Linked DNA regions of Anaerobacillus alkaliphilus. The protein of the gene in region 2 interacts with the protein of the main gene of each other region in a pairwise test. Links are inferred from orthologs where the notes say so. Each region holds a gene or a part of one and is shown on either strand. Other genes may lie near its edges. The genes, in order: ftsH and hflC.

Region 1 (5,029 bases), on a different replicon or contig from region 2:
AATACCCGCTTGCATGGCACTAACAGTATTTTTACCAATAATGTTATTAGGCTTAACAATTTCTATTCGAGGAAGTTTAGATGCTCTATTGTATAAAGCTTCTGTTGAAATCCCAATCCCTGGAGCAATAGCACCACCCATATATTGTTTTTCTTCATTGATATAACAATATGTAGTTGCAGTTCCAAAATCAACAATAATCAAGGGACCACCGTACATATCAATTGCAGCTACTGCATTGACAATTCTATCGGCACCCACTTCTTTCGGATTATCATATTTAATATTCAAACCTGTTTTAATACCAGGACCAATGACCATTGGTGTGATATTAAAATATTTCTTACACATTTTCTCTAAGGCATACATAATTGGAGGTACTACTGACGAAATAATAATTCCATCTATGTCTTTCGTGGTGAGCCCTTCATAAGAAAAGAGTTGTTTCACCATCATGCCAAACTCGTCTTCTGTTTTTGTTCGGTCAGTCCCTATTCTCCAATGGTACTTAAGTTTTTCTCCTTCATAAACACCTAATACAATGTTTGTATTTCCTACATCTAAAACAAAGATCATTAATGTCACCTACTTAGGTTATTGAATTTTTATCCCTCTTCAGTATAAATACTTATGAGCGAAAAATGAACAAATTTGTATTTTTAACTTATTAAAGTGCTGTTTTCGAAAAGTTTGTTGCTTTCGTAAAAATCCCAAAAGCCGGATTTTTACACAAAATACTAAGGATTGATCACTAATTTAGTAAGTATTGCTCTTTTCTTACTTGATTTGTTGGCTGATATCTTCATCTAGGGTATTTTTTTCGATTATTTTAGCGTAAAAAGCCACAATGTTTACGAAAAGAGCTAGTAAAAAAAGGTGTCTATAAAAGACACCCTTTTAACATTACTTATTATCTTCGTTCTTGGTTTCATCCTTCTTTTCAGGAAGAAGTGCTTCTTCGTCATTTTCAACTGGAGCATCTGTAGGCTTTGTTTCTTCTTTCTTTGTATTAATATTCACTTTAACATCGCCTTCAGTTGTCTTATTTACGTTATTGGAATGATGCCCTTCTGGAAGCTTACCATCCGCCATTAACGATTTAATTTGCTCAGCATCTAATGTCTCTATTTCAAGAAGCGTTTTTGCAATCAATTCAAGCTTATCTTTGTTATCAAGTAAGATGGTTCGACAACGCTCATAGCTCTCTTTAATAATGCGTTGCATTTCTTGGTCAATTTCATATGCAATTGCATCACTATAGTTTTGCTCATTATTAATATCACGCCCAAGGAATACATTGCCACCTTGACCTGTACCAAATTGCATTGGGCCAAGCTTATCACTCATTCCGTACTCCGTGACCATTTTACGAGCAATTCCTGTTGCACGTTGGAAGTCGTTATGGGCACCTGTACTTACTTCACCAAAAATAATTTCTTCGGCAACTCGACCACCAAGTAAGCCGACAATCTTATCTAACAGCTCTGGTTTCGTCATAAAGTAACGATCTTCTTTTGGAAGCATTACTGCATAACCACCAGCTTGACCACGTGGGACAATGGTTACTTTATGGACCATATCAGCACTTTCTAGTCTAACTCCAACGACTGTATGACCGGCTTCATGATAAGCAACAATATTTTTCTCTTTTTCAGAAATAACTCTGCTCTTCTTAGCAGGTCCAGCAATAACACGGTCAATTGCCTCTTCAATATCGTTCATATCAATGATCTTCTTATCAGTACGAGCAGCAACTAAAGCAGCTTCGTTCAATAAATTCTCTAAGTCGGCACCCGAAAATCCAGGTGTACGAGTAGCAATCGTTTTTAAATTTACATCTTCGCCTAAAGGCTTATTGCGAGCATGTACTTCAAGAACCGCTTCACGACCTTTGACATCTGGGCGTCCAACTAAAATTTGACGGTCAAAACGTCCTGGACGAAGCAATGCAGGGTCTAAAATATCCGCGCGGTTTGTTGCGGCGATAATAATAATTCCTTCGTTAACGCCAAATCCATCCATCTCAACAAGTAATTGGTTTAATGTTTGTTCACGCTCATCGTGTCCTCCACCTAAACCAGCACCACGTTGTCGTCCTACAGCATCAATTTCATCTATGAAAATGATACAAGGTGCATTTTTCTTAGCATTCTCAAATAAATCACGAACACGCGAAGCACCGACCCCAACGAACATCTCAACGAAGTCTGAACCACTGATTGAGAAAAATGGAACTCCGGCTTCTCCAGCAACTGCTCGAGCTAGTAATGTTTTACCAGTACCAGGAGGTCCTACTAGTAATACCCCTTTAGGAATACGTGCTCCAATCGCAGAAAACCTACGTGGATCTTTTAAGAATTCAACAACTTCTACGAGTTCTTGCTTTTCCTCATCTGCACCTGCTACATCTTTAAACTTGGCTTTCTTTTTATCATCGTAAAGCTTAGCTTTACTCTTACCAAAGTTCATGACTCGGCTTCCGCCACCCTGAGCTTGGCTTAAAAGGAAAAAGAATAAAATAAAGATAATCACAAATGGAATAATTGATGTAAAGAAAGTTACCCAACCACTTGTTTGTTCAGCTGGTAATACTGTTAATTCAGTGTCGCCTCTTTCAGCAGCATCTAAGATAGCATCAAGAGCGATATCTGATCTAGGTACATTAACTACAAAAGCCTCTGCACCTGCTGTTTTTAGTTCTCCACGGATTACGTACACATCCCTGACTGGCTGAATAGAACTTTCACCCACTTCACCTCTTACTAAGTGAGTGTGAAATTCACCGTACGTCATATCCCGAGTATCTGCTGGTGGCCCGTTAAAGAAACTTACAATACCAACAATTACTAAAAAGATTAATAAATAAAAGACTGTATTTCGAAAAATTCGATTCATCCTTTACCTCCTCCCACTAGCACATAAAGCTTCATTAAATATTAGCATAAAACTATTCTTAATCACAATTAATTACCCCTGATAAATCTCGGGCTTTAAAATTCCGATATAAGGAAGGTTACGATAACGCTCTGCGTAGTCTAAACCATACCCTACCACAAACTCATCAGGCACTTTGAAACCTGCCAAATCAGGCTTCAGATCAACTTTTCTTCCTTCAGGCTTATCCAATAGCGTGACAATCTTAACCGACTTAGCTTTTCTATAATGAAATAAATCAACTAAGTAATTTAAGGTTAGCCCACTATCAATAATGTCCTCGATGATTAATACATCTCTTCCTTCTACAGAAGTATTTAAATCCTTAATGATTTTCACTTCTCCTGAAGAAACCATTTCATTTCCATAGCTAGAGACATCCATGAAGTCTACCTCTAAATGAACATCCATTCGTTTAATCAGGTCACTCATAAATGGCATTGCGCCTTTTAGCACACCTACTACAAGAGGAAAACGATCCTGATATTCTTCAGATAGAGATGCACCTAGTTCCTTTATTTTTGTTTGAATTTCCTCTTCTGATAATAATACCTCTTTAATTTCATCTCTCATCATGACTTGAAAATAACCCCCTAAAATAATGTATAACTAAAATGAATAATCATGCTTTAATCCTCAAAAAAATATGTACTTTTACTAAAACTCTTCAAAGGTTAACTTTACAAACTCCTTTGTTCCACTTGTAGGATCAGCAAAGTTCGCTTTTCTCAATTTAGGAACCCAAAGTATTTCTCCATCTCCATTAACTACAATCGGCCAGCTCTCTCTCTCATCACGAGGTACTTTCTCATCAATAAATAGCGCCTTTAACTTTTTTGTTCCTCGCATACCATTGATGAACATCGAGTCTCCCTTTTGGCGATTTCTTATTATTAAAGGTAGTTTTAATTTCTCCTTATCACAAACCATGGTGTTTCGGGTTATTGGTGCTTTCTGGTTTGCCTCAATTACTTCTCCAATTATCTTACCCTTTTTAAGAGTAACAATCCCTGGTATCAATAATTGGTCTTCATAAAAAGAAACACCCTTTTGTTTTTCAAATTCTAGAAAACATTTGTCATAGGATTTTGTGATGGATAAACCGTTTGGAAAATCTAGAGAGCCTGATGGATGACGGTTATTAAGGAACTGCAGAAAATCATTCATATGTATAGTGGTAATTTCTGGTATGTTTTGTTCGTAAAGATAGTTTAATATTAGTTGAAAGCCTCTTCTTTGTAAAGAGATTGGACAACTTATTAGCGTTGATATCGCAAGGACGATTTTTTTAGGTTCCTTTTTTAGGATAACATCTTCTAATTTTTCTCTAGCCAATTGCTCTAGAAGTTGCTCATCTTCGGTCAAGAGTTCACTTTGTTGTTGAAATTTTAGATGAACAGCTGGGTTTTCTCTCTTTAAAATCGGTAACACTTCATTTCTAATTCGATTGCGCATGTATTTTGAAGTGAAATTACTAAGATCAATTTTCGGCTGAAGATCTTCGTCCTTACAATAAGTTAGTATGTCTTCCTTTGACAGACAAAGAAAGGGGCGAATAAGTACTCCACAACTGAACGGTCTCTTAACAGGAATACCAGCTAGTCCATATCCATGTGCACCTCTCACCTGCCGCATAATCATTGTCTCTATTTGATCGTCACCATGGTGGGCCAACGCCAAAAAATGGCCTTTATAATTTTGCATTACAAGTTCAAAGAATTGATAGCGACATTCCCTTGCGGCAACTTGAACACTTACTTTATGCGTTTCTTGATATTGTTTCACGTTAGCCTTAGTACCTTCAAACGTAATTCCTTCTTCTAAGCAATAGCTTTCTACAAAACGGTATTCATCCGCCGATTCTTCTCTCAACATGTGATCTACATGGGCTGCGATAATAGTTATATGCAATTGCTTCAATTCCTTATGTAAATAATGCAAAAGCGCCAACGAATCTGGCCCACCTGAGACTCCTACTACAACAGTTGCGCCTTCCGATAAAAGGGAGTGTTTATTAATAAATGAGTTAACGACCTGCCTCATAGCGGTGTCCAATCCCCTTCCCAAATGAAAATATCGCAATCGCAAAGACAAT
Region 2 (8,525 bases):
TCCCAAGTGTTACGCATAGAGCACTCATAATTGCGACACTTGCTGCCATAAACCAAGGGGAAAATCCAATCAATGCAGCCCCAATCCCTGCTCCAAATGCGTCTAATGAAAGGGCAATCCCTAGAAAAAAAGCTTCTCTACCAGTAATTGTTCCTGAATTATCAAAGTCTGCAACCATTGGTTTTCTCAAAATTTTTATTACTACTCCTAAAACTTTAATCTCAAAATTAACTATTACGTCGTCTTCCTTATTCTTTTCATCTCTTTTCGCTGGTCGATAAATCTGATAAAGAGCCCATGCTCCAATCATTATCAAAATCAAGCCACCAATAGACTCTGCAATACTTGGTGATAAGTATTTGACAATCATGTTACCAATAGTCATGGCAACAAGAATAGACACCGCCGAGCATGAAGCAATAAACAGCAAAGACTTAAAAGGAAGCTTCATCTTCCTTAGGCCATAGGTTAGCCCAACTCCAAAGCTATCGAGACTTACTGCCAACGCTAATAAAAGTAAGGAAAGAATTTCAACCATATTCAAAGCTCCTTCCAACCACTGATACGATAGTATATGGTAGGAGCCCATCCAATGTACTTATTAATTTTGAATTATGAATTATGAATTGATGTAAGTGAAAGTCTACGAAGCAAAACTTTCACCATAATTTCTAATACACAATTCATAATTTTATTTCTTTTGGCATTTCGGACAAAAGTGGGTTCCTCTTCCACCTACAACAATTTTTTCTATTGCCGTTCCACAAGCTTTACAAGGCTCACCTTTTCTACCGTAAACAAATAATTGTTGTTGGAACATGCCCATTTCTCCTTGACCATTAACATAAGACTTCACAGAGCTACCACCTAAATCTATAGCTTCTTGAAGCGTAGCCTTTATTTCTTTATGAAGTCTTTTTACCTCTTTTTCTGTTAAGTCCTTTCCAACACGTTCTGGATAAATTCCAGAACGATAAAGTGCTTCATCTACGTAAATGTTTCCTAGTCCGACCAACTTAGTTTGATCTAATAAGGTTACCTTTACTTTGCGATTAGAGTCCTTAAACACTTCCTTTAAGGTGCTAGGCTTAAATTTCTCATCAAAAGGTTCAATTCCTAACTGAGTTAAAGGAAGACTGATATCCTCTTCCCCTTTAAGGAAGAGGTGCATTGTACCAAATTTTCTTACATCACGATAGCGTAACTGAGTTCCATCAGTGAACGAAAAAATAACATGTGTATGTTTATCAATTTCTTCTTCCTTTTCGTGTAAACCATAACGCCCTTCCATACGAAGGTGAGATACAATGACATAATTATCAAGGATGATTTTCAAGAATTTTGCTCTTCTTTCAACTCCCCTAATGGTCTGACCAATTAATAAGTGACAAAATTCTGCAACATCATCTGGTCTTTTAATGATCTTCCCCCAGTGAACAGTGATCTCTTGAATCGTTTTTCCGACAACTAACTGTTGTAACGTTCTTTTAACTGTCTCAACCTCTGGTAATTCCGGCATAAAACCACCCCATTCCAATTATGAATTAGAAATTATGAATTTTGAATGGCTTTTATGAATTGCTTCGAAGCATTTCTGATTAATTCATAATTCAAAATTCACAATTCAAAATTTTAACTACTTCGCATCATACCAAGAGCTGCCGTAGGCATATTCGACTTTTAATGGTACTTTTAAGTCAATCGCCGATTCCATTACTTCTGGTACGATCAGTTTTAATTTATCCAACTCTTGTTTCGGGGCTTCAAAGATCAATTCATCGTGTACTTGTAAAAGTAACTTTGCCTCTAGACCTTCTGCTTCAATTCTTAACGCAATATTTACCATTGCTTTTTTTATGATATCAGCAGCTGTCCCTTGAATTGGTGTGTTCATAGCTGTGCGTTCTGCGAAACTCCGTAAATTAAAGTTACGGCTAGTAATCTCTGGTAAAAATCTTCGGCGGTGGAGAAGTGTCGTTACAAACCCCTTCTCCCTTGCTTCTTGAACAATATTATCCATATAATCCCTTACACCAGGAAAACTTTCTAAATATCTTTCAATAAAACTGCCTGCTTCTTTTCGAGTAATTCCTAAACTTTGTGATAATCCGTAATCACTAATTCCATATACGATCCCGAAGTTAACCGCTTTAGCATGACGTCGCATTAGATCTGTCACAGCATCTTTTTCAACGTGAAAAACGTCCATAGCTGTTCTCGTATGAATATCCATCCCATTATTGAAAGCATCTATTAGCGTTTCATCATTTGCAATATGAGCTAGTACCCTTAATTCAATTTGTGAATAATCAGCAGCGAAAATAATCCAGTCAGGACTTGATGGTATAAATGCTTTTCTTATTTTCCTTCCTTCTTCTAAGCGAATCGGAATGTTTTGTAAGTTCGGTTCAGTCGAACTCAACCGGCCGGTTTGAGTCAGTGCTTGATTAAACATCGTATGAATTTTTGCTGTATCTTGATGGACAACCTTCAATAGTCCCTCAATGTAGGTTGAGTTTAGTTTTCCTAATTGACGGTAATGCAATATACTCGGAATGACCTCATGCTTGTCCGCTAACTTTTCTAATACATCTGCTGATGTAGAAGCTCCTGTTTTTGTTTTTTTGAGCACAGGTAAATTAAGTTTCTCAAAAAGGACTTCGCCTAGCTGCTTTGGAGAGTTGATGTTAAATTCAATTCCAGCAAGACTATGTATTTCTTTTTCAAGGTTTTTCAATTGTTCCCCTAAGTCTTCTCCCATCAACCGCAATTGTTCAACGTCAACTTTCACACCTGTCATTTCCATTTTTCCTAGAATAATCGTCAACGGCATTTCTAAATCGTAAAAAAGTTCATTTAGTTGATTTGCTGTTAACTCTTCACAAACTTCTTCTCTTAATGTGTAGACTGTGTTTGCCTTTTTCACAAGATGCTCAGCTACTATATCTCGATCTGGTATACTGCGTTTTGCACCTTTTCCATAAATAGCTTCATCTAAAGAGACGATTCGTTTACCTTTGCGATTAGCAATGTCTGCTACTTCATGGGAAGAAGCTGATGGATCAAGAATATAGGAAGCAATTAGAAGATCAAAGTTAATACCCTCTAGTTCAATTCCCTTCCATCCAAGGGCAACAACCGCACGTTTTGCATCGAATATCGCTTTTTTGGCTTCTTTATCTTTCGCCCACTCTTTAAAAGTGTCGCTCGCTATAGCCATTTCTGTAGGAATGTAATAACGTCCATTTTCATTAACAATTGCTAGACCAATGATATCAGCTTGGTGATAGTTTTCATCTAACACTTCCACTACAATTGCCGACTCCTTTGTAAGCATCTCGTCCGTTATTTCGTTAGCAATTGTAAAATCAAGCGCTTCTATTTCCTCGACTAGTTCTGTCTCATCAAAGTCAAAACGATCTAATAATGATTGAAAGTCTAGCTCTTTAAACAAGGAGATAACTTTCTGTTCATCATATTCCCCAAAGACTAATTCGTCTCTTGGGATCGTAATTGGAACCTCACAATAAATTGTAGCAAGCTCCTTACTCATAACAGCCTTTTCTTTATTTTCTGTGAGGTTTTCCTTTAGCTTTTTCCCTGAGACTAAATCAATTGACTCGAGCAGCTTCTCAACAGAACCAAACTCTTTTAAAAGCTTAATTGCTGTTTTTTCACCAATCCCCGGTACTCCAGGGATGTTATCGGAAGGATCACCCATTAAGCCTTTCATATCAATAATTTGTTTTGGGTTGATGCCATATTTCTCTAAAACGAATGTTTCATCATATGTATCTACATTAGAAATTCCTTTTCTAGTTAATGCGACTGTTACTTTTTCGGAAACAAGTTGAAGCAGGTCTTTATCACCAGAGTAGATTTTCACTTCCCAATCTTCTTGTTCACTAACTTCTTTCGCTAAGGTACCGATGATGTCATCAGCCTCGTAGTTTTCAATTTCATAGCGTTTTACATTAAAAGCATCTAATAGCTCTCTTATTAGAGGAAATTGCTCAGAAAGTTCTGGTGGAGTTTTTTGTCTTCCTCCTTTATATTCTTGGAAAGTTTTGTGACGAAATGTTGTTTTCCCAGCGTCAAAGGCAACTAACAGGTGAGTTGGTTTTTCTTCCTCAATTACTTTTAGCAGCATCGTTGTAAAACCGTATACAGCATTTGTATAAACACCTTTATCATTATTTAACAGTGGTAAAGCAAAAAAAGCACGATATGCAATACTATTACCATCAATCATCACTAATTTATTCTTCAAAGAGAATGCACCCCAATTTATCTAATATTGTCCTTTTATTTTACCATGTTCAATGCCGAATAAAAAACGAGGAAGCCTATTTACAAAAATAGACTTCCCTTGTTTAACTCTATTAATTACTGTACCCCATAAGAATACGAGCGTATGGAGCATCAGCAGGTAGGACAATTACCGTTTGATCATCAATCGTCTTCTCATAACTCAATAATGTTCGATATAAATTATAGAACTCTACATCTCTACCAAATGACTGATTATAGATTTGGGCTGCTCCTGCTTCCCCTTCAGCAATAATTACGTTTGCATCAGCATTTGCTTTTGCAACAATCTCTTTCACTTCACGGTCTGTATTTGCACGGATACGATTAGCTTCTGCATCCCCCTGAGATAAGTAATCTTGAGCAATAGAGTTACGCTCAGAAATCATTCGGCGATATACAGCTTGCTCATTCTCCTCTGGTAAATCTGTACGCTTCATTCTCACGTCAGTAACTGAGATACCATAATTATCACGAGCTAAGAGTTCATTCACTCGTTCTAATACGCGGTCGTTAAAGCTACCTCGAGAAGATTTTTCTTCATTAATAATTTCATCATAATCCAACTGACCTAATTCTGCTCGAATGACTGAATAAATAAAATTCATCATAATTGTTTCTGCACGATCGATTGTTTGTGCACTACCTATCATTTGTTGAGGATCATCAATTCGCCAAATCGCATAATTATCAACTAGAATTCTCTTTTTGTCTCGAGTATTAATTTCAGTTGGTTCTACGTCTAATATCATTTGTTTTTTCGTTAACGTAGAAACCGACTGGATAAAAGGAACTTTAAACTTCAACCCTGGGTCTTGTTCAACTCGAACTACCTCACCAAATTGTCTTACAACCTTAAACTGACCTTGATGTACAATAAAAATATTAGTAAGTAATAACATAAGCAAGCCAATAACTACTACTAACAATATTCCTAGTTTCGTATATTTTTTCCAATCATCCGTTGGTTTTCTTTCACTAAAATCAATAATTTTATCGGTCATTAATTTCCACTCCCTTGTCGTGAAGTTGTCGTTGCGGGTGGATTTACCTCAGTCGTTCTTTCTAGTGAACGAATTGGTAGATATTTCACAGTGTCAGAACTACTGTCCATAATATAAATTTCTGTATTAGGTAGAACTCTTTCTAAGGTCTCTAATACCAAACGAGTTCTCGTTACTTCAGGGTTAATTAGATACTCATTATAAAGGGCATCAAATCTAGCTACATCACCACGAGCACGCTCTAAACGCTCCGTTCTCGTTCCTTCTGCCCTTGAGATGATAGCATCCTGTTCACCTTTTGCCTCATTCATCTTTTGGTTACGATATTTATTTGCTTCGTTTATCTTAGTCAAACGTTCCTCACGAGCATCAGTAACTTCGGTAAAAGCACGACGTACTTCTTCAGTAGGTAATTCAACATCTTGAAGTTTTACATCCATAACTGAAATACCAATATCATAAGATTCAATCAGATCAACAAGATAATCCCAAACGTGAGCTTCTATTGCAGGTCTCTGATCTGTTAAAGCATCATCAATGCGAGAACTCCCGATTACACCACGGAGCGATGCTGAGGTTGCACTAAATAAAATTTGCTCAGGGTTATTAGAATTAAATAGGAATTTCTCTGGATTTGTAATTCGCCATTGAACTACTAAGTCCGCTAGCAAGATATTCTCATCCCCTGTAATCATTTTTGCTTCATCACGATATTCTACTACCTGACCATTTGTTTCATCATAACCCACCGTAGTGGTAAACGTACCTCTTGAGAGGATTTCTACTTTTTGAATTGGCCAAGGCAACTTAAACTTTAATCCTGGTTCTGTAATATGTTCATCAACCTTACCAAAAGTAATTAGTGCTGCCTGTTCAGACTCATCAACTATATACCAACCAGTCGTTAAGAACAGAGCTAAAATTGCGATTCCAATGAGTGAAAGGAAGCCGACGATAATTTGCTTCACTGTTACCATGAATGTTCCCCACTTTCCATTTTGTTTTTATTTACTCTTTACCCATTATACTTACGTATTAGATAAAATAAAAGTTTCATAACTTTACAGTTTTAAAAAACAAAAAAAAGGAAAGCAATAATTGCTTTCCGAAAGAAAAGGGGGTGTAAGTCAATTTCCGACTACAGTGTAGTGTTTATTTGCTTACAATTACAGTTTACAAAACTAACTATAGCAACTATTCATTAAGTTACTATAAACTACTTGTTAATTTTTTGTAAACATTCCTTATTTTAACTGGTTTTTATTAAATTTAATAGTAAATGCTGTACCTTTACCCACTTCACTTTCAACAACAATTTCTCCGTTATGTGCTTCAACCAAATGCTTCACAATTGCCAGACCTAATCCAGTTCCACCTGAATTTCGACTTCTTGCTCGATCAACTCTGTAAAACCGTTCAAATACTCTTGGTATCTCTTCTTTACTGATGCCAATCCCTGTGTCCTTTACTGAAAAATATACTTTATCACTATACTCTTGAATGAACACATCAATTCGTCCACCTTTTTGAGTATAGGTAATAGCGTTATTTATTAGGTTAATCATGATTTGTTTGATACGTAACGGGTCACCTTCAATAACACCTGAGCCTTCTTTCGTCTTTGATAACATGATACCTTTTTCTTCAGCTTTATTACTTAACATGACAATAATATCATCAGTTAACATACTTAAATCCACACGTTGCCAATTAAGCTGAAACTTGCTTTGTTCAATTTTTGATAAGTCTAATAAATCCTGAATTAAACTTTGAAGTCTTTCACTTTCATCCCAGATGATTTTCAGGAAGCGATTACGTAAAGCTTCATCCTCTGCTGCACCGTCTAATAACGTTTCAGTAAAGCCTTTAACAGAAGTTACAGGTGTTTTTAATTCATGGGAAACATTTGCTACAAAATCTTTACGCATCTGTTCTAGTCTTTTTAATTCAGTTATATCGTGAAAAACTAGGACGATTCCCTTTAATCTCTCTTTTTCCCCACTACTAATAATAGGTGCTCCGTATACATCAAAGTGACGCATTTCTAATTGAATTGGCAAAATGATTTGTTTTCTTTGTCCCTTTTCAGTCAAAAAAATCTCTTGTACAATTTTTACGATTTGTTTATGCGGTATCACGTTGTGATAAACTTTATGAAGCCAATGTTCAACATCTTCTTGAAAAATTGTTTTACAGGATTTATTTATAATACTTATTTCACCTTTATAGTTAATTAAGACTAGTCCACTACCCATATTTTCAATCAGCGTTTCCAGACGTTCTTGTTGTGCCTTATATGTTTTTGTGACTTCGTCTAGATTTTGGGCTAATACATTAAGTGAACGACTTAATTGGCCAGTTTCATCATTTTTCCCATGAGAAGCTCGAACTTTAAAGTTTCCTTTAGCTAACTGATTGGCTACTGAGGTTGCCTCTTCAATTGGCTTGGCCAATTCATTCGTAATCCTCGAACTTAAAAGCATGATAACTAAAAATGCTATGGAGAAACTAAAAAGTAACAATCCCCAAACTTTTTTATGAACTTCATCTAAAAGGTGAATGGGTAAGCCTAAACGGACATATCCAATGATTTCTTCTCTTTCAAGAAGAGGAACAGCGTAAAAGAGAAGATCTGCACCAACTGTATCACTAAATCTTATTGCTTGCCCTTCCCCCTCTTCTCGGACCTGAATAATCTCTGGCCTATTAAGGTGGTTTTCCATTTGTTTTTTGTCTGTGGCAGTTTCAGCGATTACTTCTCCTGTTGCTGTTATTACTGTTATTCTTGAGGCTAATTGATCCCCCATATCATTAACGATAGTTCCTAAATCGGTATGATCTAATCCAGTTTCCAGTATACTTATTGCCACGATTTTGGCTTCCTTAGATACGCGCTCACTAAGCTGTTCAAAATAAAACTCTTTAAACAGTTGCCCCAGTAATAGACCCAAACCAACTAATACAAAAAATATGGCAATCAATAAAGAGATCGTAAGCTTATTTCTATATTTATGCATTCAATTGAGGCTCCTCTAGCTTATAGCCTAATCCACGAATTGTTTTGATGTATATTGGTTTTTTTGTATTTGGTTCTATTTTCTCCCGCAAATGACTTATATGAACATCTACAATTCTCGTATCACCAACAAACTCGTAGTTCCAAACAGCATTTAATAGTTGATCTCTAGTTAATACTCGGCCTTTATTTGTTGC

Evidence for each region.
Region 1: the proteins of hflC (region 2) and ftsH interact in binary tests that used the Escherichia coli proteins (3 or more experiments, as listed by UniProt). The link is inferred for Anaerobacillus alkaliphilus from one-to-one orthologs.

The regions. Positions count from the first base shown.
Region 1 is NZ_QOUX01000036.1:41,172-46,200, reverse strand. The notes cover bases 400-3,376. They hold ftsH (ATP-dependent zinc metalloprotease FtsH), read right to left. Parts: upstream 2,896-3,376; coding sequence 904-2,895; downstream 400-903. Other genes in these bases: hpt (hypoxanthine phosphoribosyltransferase), read right to left, coding at 2,968-3,376; DS745_RS10965 (type III pantothenate kinase), read right to left, coding at 400-576. In the rest of the region: more of DS745_RS10965, read right to left, coding at 1-399; more of hpt, read right to left, coding at 3,377-3,507; tRNA lysidine(34) synthetase TilS, read right to left, coding at 3,592-4,977; DS745_RS10945 (threonine/serine exporter family protein), read right to left, coding at 4,961-5,029. UniProt on the Escherichia coli protein: Acts as a processive, ATP-dependent zinc metallopeptidase for both cytoplasmic and membrane proteins. Plays a role in the quality control of integral membrane proteins.
Region 2 is NZ_QOUX01000046.1:865,864-874,388, forward strand. What follows is about bases 3,348-6,346. They hold hflC (protease modulator HflC), read right to left. Parts: upstream 5,313-6,346; coding sequence 4,383-5,312; downstream 3,348-4,382. Other genes in these bases: polA (DNA polymerase I), read right to left, coding at 3,348-4,252; hflK (FtsH protease activity modulator HflK), read right to left, coding at 5,312-6,289. In the rest of the region: sporulation membrane protein YtaF, read right to left, coding at 1-538; mutM (DNA-formamidopyrimidine glycosylase), read right to left, coding at 692-1,519; more of polA, read right to left, coding at 1,637-3,347; two-component system histidine kinase PnpS, read right to left, coding at 6,557-8,329; DS745_RS19455 (response regulator transcription factor), read right to left, coding at 8,322-8,525.